4 regions of the Thalassospira sp. Z349TD_5 genome follow, and region 2 is predicted to be linked to each of the others. Evidence: predicted binding sites of a transcription regulator. Region 2 holds the regulator's gene; each other region holds the start of a gene.
The links. The regulator LexA, encoded in region 2, represses DNA repair genes until DNA is damaged. The targets are predictions, from matches to a motif close to ATGTTCTANTTTGGTTC.

Region 1 (3,158 bases), 190 kb from region 2:
GCCAAAGGGCAGCGTTTCCATCACCGATGTCGAAGAAAAAGGCGCTGGTTCAGCCGATATTGATACCCACACCAAGACAAATGCGCTGAAACTTCACCATGCTGCCACAAACAGTGCCGGAGAATTTACACAATTGGACGAGATCATCAAAACTGATGACGAGCCCGATCATGACGGCCTGTGTCTGCGTGAACAGCAATTTTTCCTAAAGTCTATAACGGAAAATCTTGACCTTACGCAGCATATGGAAGATGCATTGGGCTCTTTGCGGATTGCCCTTGCTGCGGACCAGTCGGTTCGGATGGGGGCACCTGTTTTACTCTGACCCCCAGGAGGAGTACCCACATGCCTTCCGTTAAACCCGGTGTTGTTACCGGTGCTGCCTATCGTGACCTTGTCGCTGCTTGTAAGCAGGATGGTTATGCCTTACCCGCTGTCAATATCACATCGTCAAGCACGATGAATGCCGCCCTTGAGGCCGCTGCAAATGCCGGTTCTGACATTATCATTCAGCTTTCGAATGGTGGTGCACAGTTCTTTGCCGGCAAGGGCATCAAGGACGCTGCGGCTGCCCGCGTTGTGGGCGCCGTTTCAGCCGCACGCCATGCACAGCTTCTGGCTGAGTATTATGGTGTTGCGGTTGTCCTGCATACCGATCACGCGAACCGCAAGTTCGTGCCATGGGTCGATGAAATGCTGAAATGGAGCGAAAAGGCCTATGCCGAAGAAGGCAAAGCGCTTTACAGCTCGCACATGCTTGATCTTTCCGAAGAACCACTCGAAGACAATCTGTTCAACCTGTGAAACCTTCCTCAAGCGTATGTCCGCCATCGAAATGAGCCTAGAAATCGAACTGGGCGTCACGGGTGGCGAAGAAGACGGGATCGGCCATGAACTCGATACCTCGATCGAGGAAATTGATCCGCGTCTTTACACCCGTCCCGAAGAAGTCGAAGAAGCCTATCGTCGCCTGTCACCGCTCGGCCATTTCTCGGTCGCAGCAGCATTTGGCAACGTGCACGGCGTCTACAAGCCGGGCAACGTCAAACTGCGCCCTGAAATCCTTCTCGAAAGCCAGAAATTCGTCGCCGAGAAGCATGGTCTTGGCGATAGCCCGTTGGACTTCGTGTTCCACGGTGGTTCGGGTTCGGAAAAAGCGAAAATCGAAGAAGCCGTTGGCTATGGTGTTTTCAAAATGAACATCGATACCGACACTCAGTTCGCTTATGCCCGTCCGGTTGGTGAGTATGTCGAAGCAAACGATCGCGCCTTTAAATATCAGGTCGATCCTGAAACCGACAAACCCTACAAAAAACAATATGATCCGCGTGTCTGGATCCGCGAAGCTGAACTTTCGATGGCTGCGCGCCTCGAAGAAGCCTTCAAGGATCTTGGTGCGATCGGTCGTTCGGTGACCAAAGGCTAGTCCGCCTGAAACGGTCAAAAGATTTGTGAAGCCCGCCGGACTTGTTCGGCGGGCTTTTTCATGCATCCATGTCGACCTTGGTTGCGAAAAAGATCTCTCCTGACAAATACTGACAGGAACTGTCAGGGGCATGCTTGCGTATACAGGTTGCCTCCTCTATACACTTTCCGAACAATTCAGGAACAAAAGGCCCGACATGCTGACGAAAATTTCGGTTCGCGGTGCGAAAGAACACAATCTGCAGAACATTGACGTAGAACTGCCCCGTGACGCTTTGGTTGTGATTACCGGCCTGTCAGGATCGGGTAAAAGTTCGCTGGCATTCGATACAATCTATGCCGAAGGCCAGCGTCGCTATGTCGAAAGCCTGTCGGCTTATGCGCGGCAGTTTCTTGAACTGATGCAAAAGCCCGATGTCGAATACATCGACGGCCTGTCACCGGCGATTTCGATTGAGCAGAAAACAACGTCGCGTAATCCGCGCTCGACCGTTGGTACTGTTACAGAGATTTATGACTATATGCGTCTTCTCTGGGCGCGCGTTGGCATCCCCTATTCACCGGCTACCGGATTGCCGATTGTCAGTCAGACCGTATCGCAGATGGTCAACCGCGTGCTCGAGATGGAAGAAGGCACACGTCTGTATCTGCTGGCCCCCATCGTGCGTGGCCGCAAGGGTGAATACAAAAAAGAACTGCGTGATTTACGGTCACGCGGTTTTCAGCGCGTCAAAATCGATGGTGAAATGTATGACATTGATGACGCGCCAGACCTCAACAAGAAACTCAAACACGATATTTCTGTTGTTGTTGATCGTCTGATCGTCAAGGACAGCATCGGAACGCGCCTTGCCGACAGTTTTGAAACCGCCCTTGAACTGACCGATGGCATTGTCCTTGCCGAAGACGCCAAAACGGGCGACACCACGGTATTCTCCGCCAAGTTCGCCTGCCCGGTTTCTGGCTTCACGATCGAGGAAATCGAACCACGTCTGTTCTCATTCAACAATCCGTTTGGCGCCTGCCCGGCCTGTGACGGTCTTGGCACCCAGATGGAATTCGATCCGATGCTGGTGGTGCCCGATGAAAGCAAAACGCTTGATGATGGCGCGGTTGCACCGTGGGCCAGCTCAACATCGAAATATTATCTGCAAACCCTGAAATCTGTCGCCAAGCATTTTGGTTTTAAAACCAACGTTGCGTGGGAAAAGCTGCCCAAAACCGCACAGGACACCATCCTGTTTGGCTCTGGCGACGAAGACGTCACCGTGACCTATGACGATGGATCGCGCAGCTATAAGGTTTCACGCCCGTTTGAAGGCGTCATTCCAAACATGTCGCGTCGTTGGCGCGAAACCGACAGCCAGTGGGCCCGTGACGAGCTTTCCAAATACCAGATGGTGTCAAACTGCCCGACCTGTAACGGGCAGCGTCTCAAACCCGAAGCCTTGGCTGTTAAGGTCGATGGGGCTGAAATCTCGCGCATCACAGACCTTTCAATCGCCAAGGCGGCCGATTGGTTCCTGGCCCTTGAAGACAAACTGAATCCCAAGGAAACCGAGATTGCGCGCAGAATCTTGCGAGAAATCAATGATCGCCTGCGTTTCCTGCGTGATGTCGGTCTGGATTATCTGTCGATGTCACGGACATCGGGCACCCTTTCGGGCGGTGAAAGCCAGCGTATCCGACTGGCATCGCAAATCGGTTCGGGTCTGACCGGGGTTCTTTACGTG
Region 2 (3,158 bases):
TCTGGCCTGCATATGGGGCTTCTGTGCGGAACGGTATTTTTCCTGATCCGCTTGGGCTTGGCGGCAGTCCCAACGATTGCCTTGCGTTATCCGATCAAGAAATGGGCCGCCGTTGGTGCGATGGTGGCCGGGCTGGTCTATCTCGGATTATCCGGCGCGACCGTTCCGACCCAACGGGCATATGTCATGCTGCTTGTGGTTTGGGTTGCCTTGCTACTGGATCGACGCGCCATTTCGCTGCGTCTGGTCGGGGTGGCTGCGGTGATTGTTTTGCTCTTGCGACCGGATGTGGTTTTGGGCGCAAGTTTTCAGCTTTCCTTTGCCGCTGTCGGCGCGCTGGTTGCTTTTTATGATGGACCGGGACGGCGTTGGCTTGACGGGCAGGGAGCCCGACCATGGTTTGAACGCGTGATGGTCTATCTGGTCGGGCTTGTCATCACGGGCATCATTGTTACCGCTGTGACGGCCCCGATCATTGGCTATCACTTCGGCCGGATATCGGCCTTGGGCGTGGTGGCAAACCTGATTGCCATACCGGTAATGGCGTTTTGGATCATGCCATTGATTGTTGCCGCACTTGCCCTGATGCCCTTTGGGTTGGAATACCCCGTACTGTGGTTGATGCAGCCCGGTTTGACCGTTTTACTTGATACCGCATCCGGGTTGGGCAGTGTCGAATGGGGATTATGGTACGTTGCGGGCCTTGATGCCGTGGCGGTATCTTGCGCGATGTTAGCGCTAACATGGTGCGTGATCTGGCGGGATCGCTGGTTGGTGTTACCTGTGATCCCGATACTGATCGCGGGGATAATCATTCAATCGCGCCATCATTCACCCGATATTCTGATTTCCGGGGACAGGGAAAGCTGGGCGGTTTTTGATCGCGACCAACAGGTTCTCCACATCCCGCAAAAACTGTCTTCATTTCAAAAATCCCTATGGATGGCACGGTTTGGGCTGCGTCCTGAAAATGAAGACCGGCATCTGCAAACATGTGCCAATGATCCGTGCCGTGTTGTGATGGGGGGTGATGTAATGGGTGGTGATGGGCAAAAGACCATCGTGATCGCCAACACATTCGCCAACCCGTTCTATGCCTGTCGCAATGCCGATATCGTGGTCGATCTCAAAAGTGATCTGCCCCAAACCCAATGCCGCGCAGCAGGGGCTGATATTCTGGTCGATGATGATGTGTTGTGGTGGCAGGGCGGAGTGACCATTGATCCGGACAATCATGAAAACCCGGTGAGATCGGTTCGAACCGAAACCGGCGGCTGGCCATGGATTGTCATTGGTGGCAGGATTGCCCGCTGAGCCGCACCGGAACCGGCAAAACAGCCGGTAACAAACAGCACGAAACCACCAAAAAAGTAATCATCATACAAATAAATTTCGCCCGGCCTTCATCAAAGCCGGGCGAAACAAAAATGGATGTATGTATGGGGCAGAGCTTAGTCTGGCTTGCCTTAGTACTGGCGCAAAAGTCCCACCAGACGCCCCTGAATACGAACCCGGTCCGGTGACAATGATCGGGTCTCATAACGCGCGTTGGCAGGTTCAAGCATGACTTCACCGCGGCCGCGTTTAAGGCGCTTAAGGGTCGCTTCACTGTCATCGACCAGGGCAACGACGATGGTGCCGTCATGGGCCTGCTCGCACCGCTGGATCAGCACCGTATCGCCATCAAGAATCCCGGCATCAATCATGGAATCGCCTGAGACCTCAAGCGCATAGTGATCACCAGCCCCCAGAAGGGCGGCGGGTACCTGAACCATCGTGCTTTGATCGCGCAGCGCCTCAATCGGGGTACCCGCAGCAATCCGGCCATACAGCGGCAGCGAAATGGCGTCACTGTTGTCAGAAAAGGCCGTCGGGACCGTTGTTGGCCGATGCGGGGTTTTGCGCGCACTGGCAAGCGATGTCACATTGTTCGGGGTCTCGGGCGCATCATCATCGCTGTTTTCCGGCAGGCGCAAGACCTCAAGTGCCCGTGCGCGATGGGCAAGGCGGCGGATAAACCCGCGTTCCTCAAGCCCGGTAATCAGGCGATGAATGCCCGATTTGGATTTAAGGTCCAGTGCCTCCTTCATTTCATCGAAAGAGGGCGAGATACCGCGATCGCGAAGGTAATTGTCGATATAGACCAGCAATTCATATTGCTTGCGCGTCAGCATGATATTTTCCGAACCTGTAACAAGAACAAAAAGAATACATAGATGTTCTACTTTAGTTCTTTTTACAGGTCAAGCGCATCGATATGATTTCACATCAAATCTGTCTAATCGCCATCATTATTCAAAATATGTGAATAATCGAATGGGGTCTAATCGGCGACGAAGGTGCCTGATTTGCCACCTTCTTTTCGGGTCACACGTAGATCAGTAATCTGCATGCCCTTATCGACCGCCTTGCACATGTCAAACACCGTCAGTGCCGCAACAGAGGCGGCCGTCAATGCCTCCATCTCGACCCCGGTTTTACCCGTGGTCTTGCAGGTGGCGGTAATATCAACCGCATCAACGCCGTCAACCAGTTCAAGATCAACCGTCACCGATGTCAGCGGCAGGGGATGACAGAGCGGGATCAGATCCGGGGTTTTCTTGGCCCCCATGATCCCGGCCAATTGGGCGATGGCAAGAACATCCCCCTTTTTGTGGCCGCGTTCGGCAATCAGTTTCGCTGTTTCGGGCGACATCAAAACGCGGGCCTTGGCAACGGCAATGCGGGCAGTCTCGGCCTTGGCCGAAATATCGACCATCACCGCGTTACCGCCTGCATCAATATGGGAAAGTTTGTCTGCCATAAAACTGTCCGATCCCAATCAGGCCGTGTGGCCAAGTAGTGTGCGGGTAGCCGTGGCAACGTCGTCCTGACGCATCAGGCTTTCGCCAATCAGGAAGCATTGCGCGCCGACCTTTGCCATGCGCGACAAATCATCTGGTGTGAACAGACCGCTTTCGGCGACCAGCAAACGGTCCGCATCAACCATGGCGGCCAGTTCTTCGGTGGTGGTGAGTGACGTTTCCATGGTTTTGAGGTTGCGGTTGTTGACCCCGATCAGACGCGACTTAAGCTTCAACGCCCGTTCAAGTTCCGGAGCGTTGTGGACTTCGATCAAAACATCCATGCCAAGCGCACGGGCCGCATCTTCAAGCTCA
Region 3 (3,158 bases), 960 kb from region 2:
ACATCGATTTAATCGGCGACATTAAAGGTCAGGGTCGCCCGCAGGTTATGACCGCGAATACCTTGTTCCTGATCCGAAACATCGGTCGCAACCCGCACCACCCACATGCCCGGCGCACTGATGCGGACCTTGGCAATGCCGCTGCCGCGTTCATCGGTCAGTGTTTCACTGGCATAGGCCCATGACGACGGCGTGTCGGTAAAGCCGCCATAGGTCGCCAATACCGTGGTTGTCAGGGGCTGCCCATCAAGCAGGATCTGGAACGTCGCATCCTGACCGATCGCGGTATTGCGTGGATCAGAAAGCGGGACAATTTCAAGTTTATCGCCAACCGGGGTTCTGACGAAATCATCGGCGGAATCGTCGGAAGTCGCGCCAACCAGATGTTTGGCAAATTTTTCATAGCGAACCGCGGCAATCGCATCGGCATGTTGATCAAGACCGCCTTCCTGCCAACCATCGGGAGTCTGTGACCAGACAACGGGCAGACGATGTGCCGATAGCCATGCTGCGGTGTCAGGAACATCAAACGTCCCGATCAGATTAGGGGCGTCGGGGTTGATTTTGAAATCAAGGGCCGTTTTCTGATCGCGCGTGATCAAAGTCGCACTAAGATGCTTGGCGGCTTCGGCTTCTTCTGGGGTGCTGAAAATATGGCTCGAATCCAGCGTGAAAGTCGCCCTATCGCCCGGTTTGACATCGATTGGGCTGCTGGTTGTGGTGAATTCGTGGGCGGTTGCCACACCGCTCAAAATACAGCCAAGGGCGGCAATAATCACACCGGGTGCGAACTTTGATTGAAACATCTGCTATCCTTTGGGAAATTAGGTCTATAGAAAAGGAAGTATGAACTTTTCAAATTTGTTCATACGAGTCAAGCCGATGATTTTGAAAAGGGAATTGTGATGACCCGCGTCACCGTATCGATTGAAGATGATTTGATGGAGGCCTTTGATGCCTTTCTTAATCAGCGCGGCTATACCAACCGATCCGAAGGGTTTCGCGACCTGATCCGTGAAAAACTGCAAAACACCAAGCTTGCTGAAGATGCAAACGGGGTGGGGATTGCGGTCTTAAATTATGTGTATGATCACGAAGAACGCATGCTGGCATCTCGCCTGATGAGCACCCAGCACGAACATCATAATTTAACGGTCTCGACAGTTCATTTTCACATTGATCATGATACCTGCCTTGAAAGCGTGACACTGCGCGGCAGCCTTGCCGAAATTCGTGCCTTTGCCGATAAGGTTCTGGCCCAGCCCGGTGTGCGCCATGGTGAACTTTACTCCGTGCCCGGCGAGATGCATGTGGAATCCCATCACCACGGCGGGGATCATCATGGGCATGCGCATAAGCACGAACATCTGAAAATCACGACGTAATTTCCTTATTTTCCGCAGCATCACGGTATGGTGGGGCATGAGAGGGCGGTCAATACGGGGGTGTTTGATCCAAATATTCGGACCCGCAAATGAGAACAAACTTGCAACATCGAAAATTCTATGTAAATGTTCGCATTATGTTCTCAAGCGCTCTGCTGGCGTGCACAGGCAATTCAATCTGTTAAGGCAGCAGGCTTCTTAAGCGGTGGCGTTCCGCATTTAGGTCCGGGGAACCGCCTGCGTTGCATCCTACCCGGCCCTGTGGAATAAGAGAGTTCGAGCAATGATTCAGACCGCGCTGCATTTGGTGGATAAGGATACTATGGATAAGCAGAAGGCACTCGAAGCCGCCCTCGGGCAGATTGAACGCGCATTTGGCAAGGGCTCGATTATGAAGCTCGGCCAGCGTGATAGCGGCATTGATATTTCCGCAATTTCAAGCGGTTCGCTTGGGCTGGATATCGGGTTGGGCATTGGTGGCTTGCCGCGCGGCCGTATTGTTGAAATTTACGGTCCGGAAAGTTCGGGTAAGACCACATTGGCCCTGCACACCATCGCCGAAGCCCAGAAACTTGGCGGCACCTGTGCGTTTGTCGATGCGGAACACGCGCTTGATCCGGGATATGCCCGTAAATTGGGTGTGAATACCGACGAATTGCTAATTTCGCAGCCAGATGCCGGTGAGCAAGCTCTTGAAATCGCCGATACGCTGGTGCGTTCCGGGGCGATTGATGTTCTGGTTGTCGATTCGGTTGCTGCCCTTGTGCCGCGCGCCGAACTTGAAGGCGAAATGGGCGACACCCACGTTGGCCTGCAGGCCCGTTTGATGAGCCAGGCGCTGCGTAAACTGACCAGTTCGGTTTCGCGGTCGAACTGCATGGTGATCTTCATCAACCAGATCCGTATGAAGATCGGTGTGATGTTTGGTAGCCCGGAAACCACATCGGGTGGTAACGCGCTTAAGTTTTATGCGTCTGTCCGACTTGATATTCGCCGCATCGGTCAGATCAAGGACCGTGACGAGGTCGTGGGCAACCAGACCCGTGTCAAAGTTGTTAAAAACAAAATGGCACCGCCGTTCAAACAGGTCGAATTCGATATCATGTACGGCGAAGGTATCTCCAAGATGGGTGAAATCCTTGATCTTGGTGTTAAGGCCGGCATTGTCGAGAAGTCAGGTTCGTGGTTCTCCTATAACTCGACCCGTATCGGGCAGGGCCGTGAAAACGCCAAGACTTTCCTGCGTGAGAATCCGGAAATGACCAACGAAATCGAAGCCAGCATTCGCGAGAGTGCCGGTCTGATTTCCGAGGCGATGACCAATATGAAAGAAGATGATCCGTCAAACGACGATTGATCTTCTTTGATCTACGACACAAAAACGGGCGTGCTTTGGGTGCGCCCGTTTTTTTGTGTCGAGGTGTCTGGGGGCTGATTACTGTGAGATGCTGGTTTGCTGTGTCACGGTTGAATGGCTTTGCCATTTGGTTGGCGTGCTGCCGGTGATACGCAGGAATTCGCGATTGAAATTTGACTTGGTATTAAAGCCACTTGCCAGCATGGCGGTGGTGACGTTCTGCCCCGTTTCCAATTCCCGGCAGGCATGTTCAATGCGCAGCTTGTTGATATAGCGCGACACGTTTTCGCCAGTGACAAGATTAATCGCGGTTGAAACCTGCTTAAGCGGAAAGCCCAAACGCCGCGCCAACCGTGCCAGCGTCAGATCAGGATCAAGATAAAGCTTCTTGCCAATGACCAGTGCTTCAAGCTGTT
Region 4 (3,158 bases), 1.4 Mb from region 2:
TGACATGTTCAACCCAAGGCGCATAAAGGACGACCTGTTCAATGCCAAATCCGGCATCCACACCGGGCATTTTTTCCGCAAGAAGCCGCAGGATATGAAGCTCGATCTGGCACGGACTGCCGGTTGTCACAGCAATCGTATGGGTATGCCCATCGACCTGTATACAGCGCAAAACGACACGGCGCAGACCCAGGTTTTCGCCCCGAAGTCTTTCGCACAACTCCCCCATCATGGCTTCAACCGCCTGCGAAAGGGTGACGGCATCGCCCAATGGTTCGCCAAAACTGCGTCCGATCAGCCAGCGATGTTTGGGCAATTCAAAACTCAGATGTTCTGGCAGGCGGCCATAAAACTGATCAAGACGTTGCAAAACATTCGGCCCCAGCCGGGTAGTGATGTTCGCGCGCGGTAATGGCGTAATATCGCCAAGACGTTTGAGCCCAAGTCGGGAAAGCAAGGTCAAAATATCATCCGCTAGCCTGAGACAGGACACAGGAAATCGTGCAGCAACCGTATGATCGCGCGGCAGATGCAGGATGCGCTGATCGGGCGCATCAGGATGACAGCGTGCCGCTGCCCAAGCCGCCCCGGCGGTATCGGCAATCGCAGCACGCGCATGCATGCCACGTGCCTGCACATCACGCAAAACCTGCCCCAGCATTGCAGCTTCGCCGCCAAATAAATGGCTCCCGCCCGTAATGTCGAGCCATAAGCCCGCGTCCCCCTGCAAGCTTTGGGTATGCAGCATACGGTCTGGTGCGATCCATGGGCTGTAGCGATCCATAAACTGGATCAGACGGGTTAGTTCCGATTGATAACGGTCGGGTTCTTCGGAAATATTCGTCAGATCAGGCAGGATGCTGCGCGCATCGGACAGGCGCATGGCACCATGCAGCCCCGCCTGATACGCAGCACCATTCAATCCGCACACCAGAACGCCTTTGGGATCAACACGCGTGATGATCAGTGGCACATCGGCCTTGGGGATTTGCCGTGTTTCATTTCCGCACACAGGCGACGCGATCCGATGGCAGTCGATCTTCCATTGCGTCAACCACAGATATAGAAAACGTTGCTGCATTGATCTCAACTCTCCAGCCGCCCGGTCGAACCCCACGTCCCCCGATCAGGCTGAGATGATGAATATTTCCTGTACTGTTTGTCTTCCGGTCATCGGAAGGTTCGATTTTCCAGCGCGTTAGCGCACTGGATGGTGCAAGACGTTTGGTCTGTTGCGCCCTTCTCAGCACGATCAAACGGGTCCCAGCCTTCTCACACGCCAGTTGCAGACGTCTGGCCGCCGTCAAGCCATAGTCAGTCGTTTCCAGAATAACCGATGCGACCTGCCCGGATTTGGCAACTTCTTCACATGCCCAAAGAGCCGTAACCTGCTGCCCGGTCGTCATCATCAAGGGCGGCGGACCCGATGCCAGATAAGGCAAGGACAAATGATAAAACCGACCCTGATCAATGGCCCGCCGCTGCCTGATCCAAAAGACAGATTTGCCACACGGTCCTGTTTCACATTTACTTTCGCCAATCTGCGCAAGATGCCACGCCAGAACCGATGCGGCCCCATCGTCATGACTGCAAACCACTTCATGCAAGCCAACAGATCGAATACCGACAGGACCAATATGCCGGGATAGCGACACATTCCCAAAGGCATGCGAAATCACATCACCCGTCTCACCGTCCGGACAAGCAACCCGCCCCTTCCACTGTTTGTCGAGCTGTGCCAAGGCCGCACGCGCCTCATCAAGCCGTTCAGTTAACATCACACACAACATATGTTCACTATTTGTTCTTTTCTAGGCGCTAACATACTCCAGAGTCAAATTGAAACTCCTGAGTATCCTTCCTTCCAAGCTATTGCAGCCTACCGGATTCTATCGATTTATCTTCTTCTATCAGAACCACATGACAACAAGGCTCAGAAGAATATCAATCAGAACAAACAAGTATCTGTTCCCCGGTCATAATTCCAAATTATGACCGGCGGGAAGCGTGTGGCATTTCGTTGGGAGATTTAAGTAAATACTCATTTGATATGAGTATTTACTTAGTACCAGAAAAGACGACATCTACTTGCATGCACACCAACGAGAAAAGCCTCCAAATGGCTCAGCCGTATTCGCGGAAAACTCTCGATCAGTCTGCAATCACTTGCTATCGCGCTGGAATATCCAGTTATGATCTGGATGGTTTTGGAAACGCCATTTGCGCATCGGCCCCGCCATGACGTTAAGATAATACATCTCATAGCCATATGGACTGCCGCACGGATGATGGCCCTTGGGCACCAGAACAACATCGCCATCTGAAACCGCCATGGTTTCATCCAACTCGCCATCCTCGGTAAAGACCCGCTGGAACCCAAACCCCTGAGCAGGGTTAAGGCGATGATAATAGGTCTCTTCAAGATAGGTCATGTCAGGATAGTTATCCTCATCATGACGATGGGGCGGATAACTTGACCAGTTGCCTTGCGGAGTAAACACCTCGGTCACCAGCAGGCTATCGGCAATGTCTTTATCTTCCATCGCAATCGGATGAATATAGCGGGTATTGGCCCCTTTGCCACGCTCAACCAGTTCAATGTCACTGATCACCCGTGCCGGGTAATTTCCCTTGCCCGGTGCGGTACAAACCGCAAGCGTACAATCCGTCGTGGCCATCGCTTTCCAGTTCGCCTCATTGGGTGCATAGACGCAAGCTGGCGGGATCCGCTCAAAAACGCTCATGCGTTTGCCAAGTTCACCGAAATCCTGATTATCGACAGAAATGCTTGCCTTGCCTTCGACCAGAACCAGAATGACTTCACGATCCCCTGTTGCCTCGGCAGCACTTTCGCCAGCTTTCAGGTGATACAGACCAAACCCGACATATCCCCAATTGGCATCTTTGGCGGTAATGTCATGCACCTTGCCGTGTTTTCCACTTGGTTTTCTAAGCAGGTCTGCCATCAGATGTCTCCTTTATCCAGTCTGGTATCCAGTCCGGTTTTCTCGGCCATATCGCGGAGCGATTTCAATCCCAGTGACTGGTATTCAAACGGGTTGCGCACATTGGGGTCCTGTTCGGCCTCAATCACCAGCCAGCCGGAATAGCCGTGTTCACCCGCTATTTTCAGGACCGGCTCAAACGCAACGCCGCCT

Region 1: a site for LexA is predicted at 1,596-1,612, ahead of uvrA (excinuclease ABC subunit UvrA). Genes of this name have one in related genera too.
Region 3: a site for LexA is predicted at 1,512-1,528, ahead of recA (recombinase RecA). Genes of this name have one in related genera too.
Region 4: a site for LexA is predicted at 1,914-1,930, ahead of AC0VXT_RS15850 (ImuA family protein). Genes of this name have one in related genera too.

What each region holds. Positions count from the first base shown of each region.
Region 1 covers NZ_CM149654.1:2,176,355-2,179,512, forward strand. Annotated here, with positions in the region: gene AC0VXT_RS09895 (Gfo/Idh/MocA family protein) at 1-325, shown strand, start outside; gene AC0VXT_RS09900 (class II fructose-bisphosphate aldolase) at 346-804, shown strand; gene AC0VXT_RS09905 (class II fructose-bisphosphate aldolase) at 836-1,426, shown strand; gene uvrA (excinuclease ABC subunit UvrA) at 1,623-3,158, shown strand, end outside.
Region 2 covers NZ_CM149654.1:1,991,314-1,994,471, forward strand. Annotated here, with positions in the region: gene AC0VXT_RS08975 (ComEC/Rec2 family competence protein) at 1-1,314, shown strand, start outside; gene lexA (transcriptional repressor LexA) at 1,467-2,174, opposite strand; gene moaC (cyclic pyranopterin monophosphate synthase MoaC) at 2,324-2,803, opposite strand; gene trpC (indole-3-glycerol phosphate synthase TrpC) at 2,822-3,158, opposite strand, start outside.
Region 3 covers NZ_CM149654.1:1,035,048-1,038,205, forward strand. Annotated here, with positions in the region: gene AC0VXT_RS04600 (DUF4198 domain-containing protein) at 9-806, opposite strand; gene nikR (nickel-responsive transcriptional regulator NikR) at 906-1,385, shown strand; gene recA (recombinase RecA) at 1,669-2,742, shown strand; gene AC0VXT_RS04615 (helix-turn-helix domain-containing protein) at 2,821-3,158, opposite strand, start outside.
Region 4 covers NZ_CM149654.1:3,427,625-3,430,782, forward strand. Annotated here, with positions in the region: gene AC0VXT_RS15845 (Y-family DNA polymerase) at 1-1,012, opposite strand, end outside; gene AC0VXT_RS15850 (ImuA family protein) at 999-1,778, opposite strand; gene iolB (5-deoxy-glucuronate isomerase) at 2,163-2,966, opposite strand; gene iolE (myo-inosose-2 dehydratase) at 2,966-3,158, opposite strand, start outside.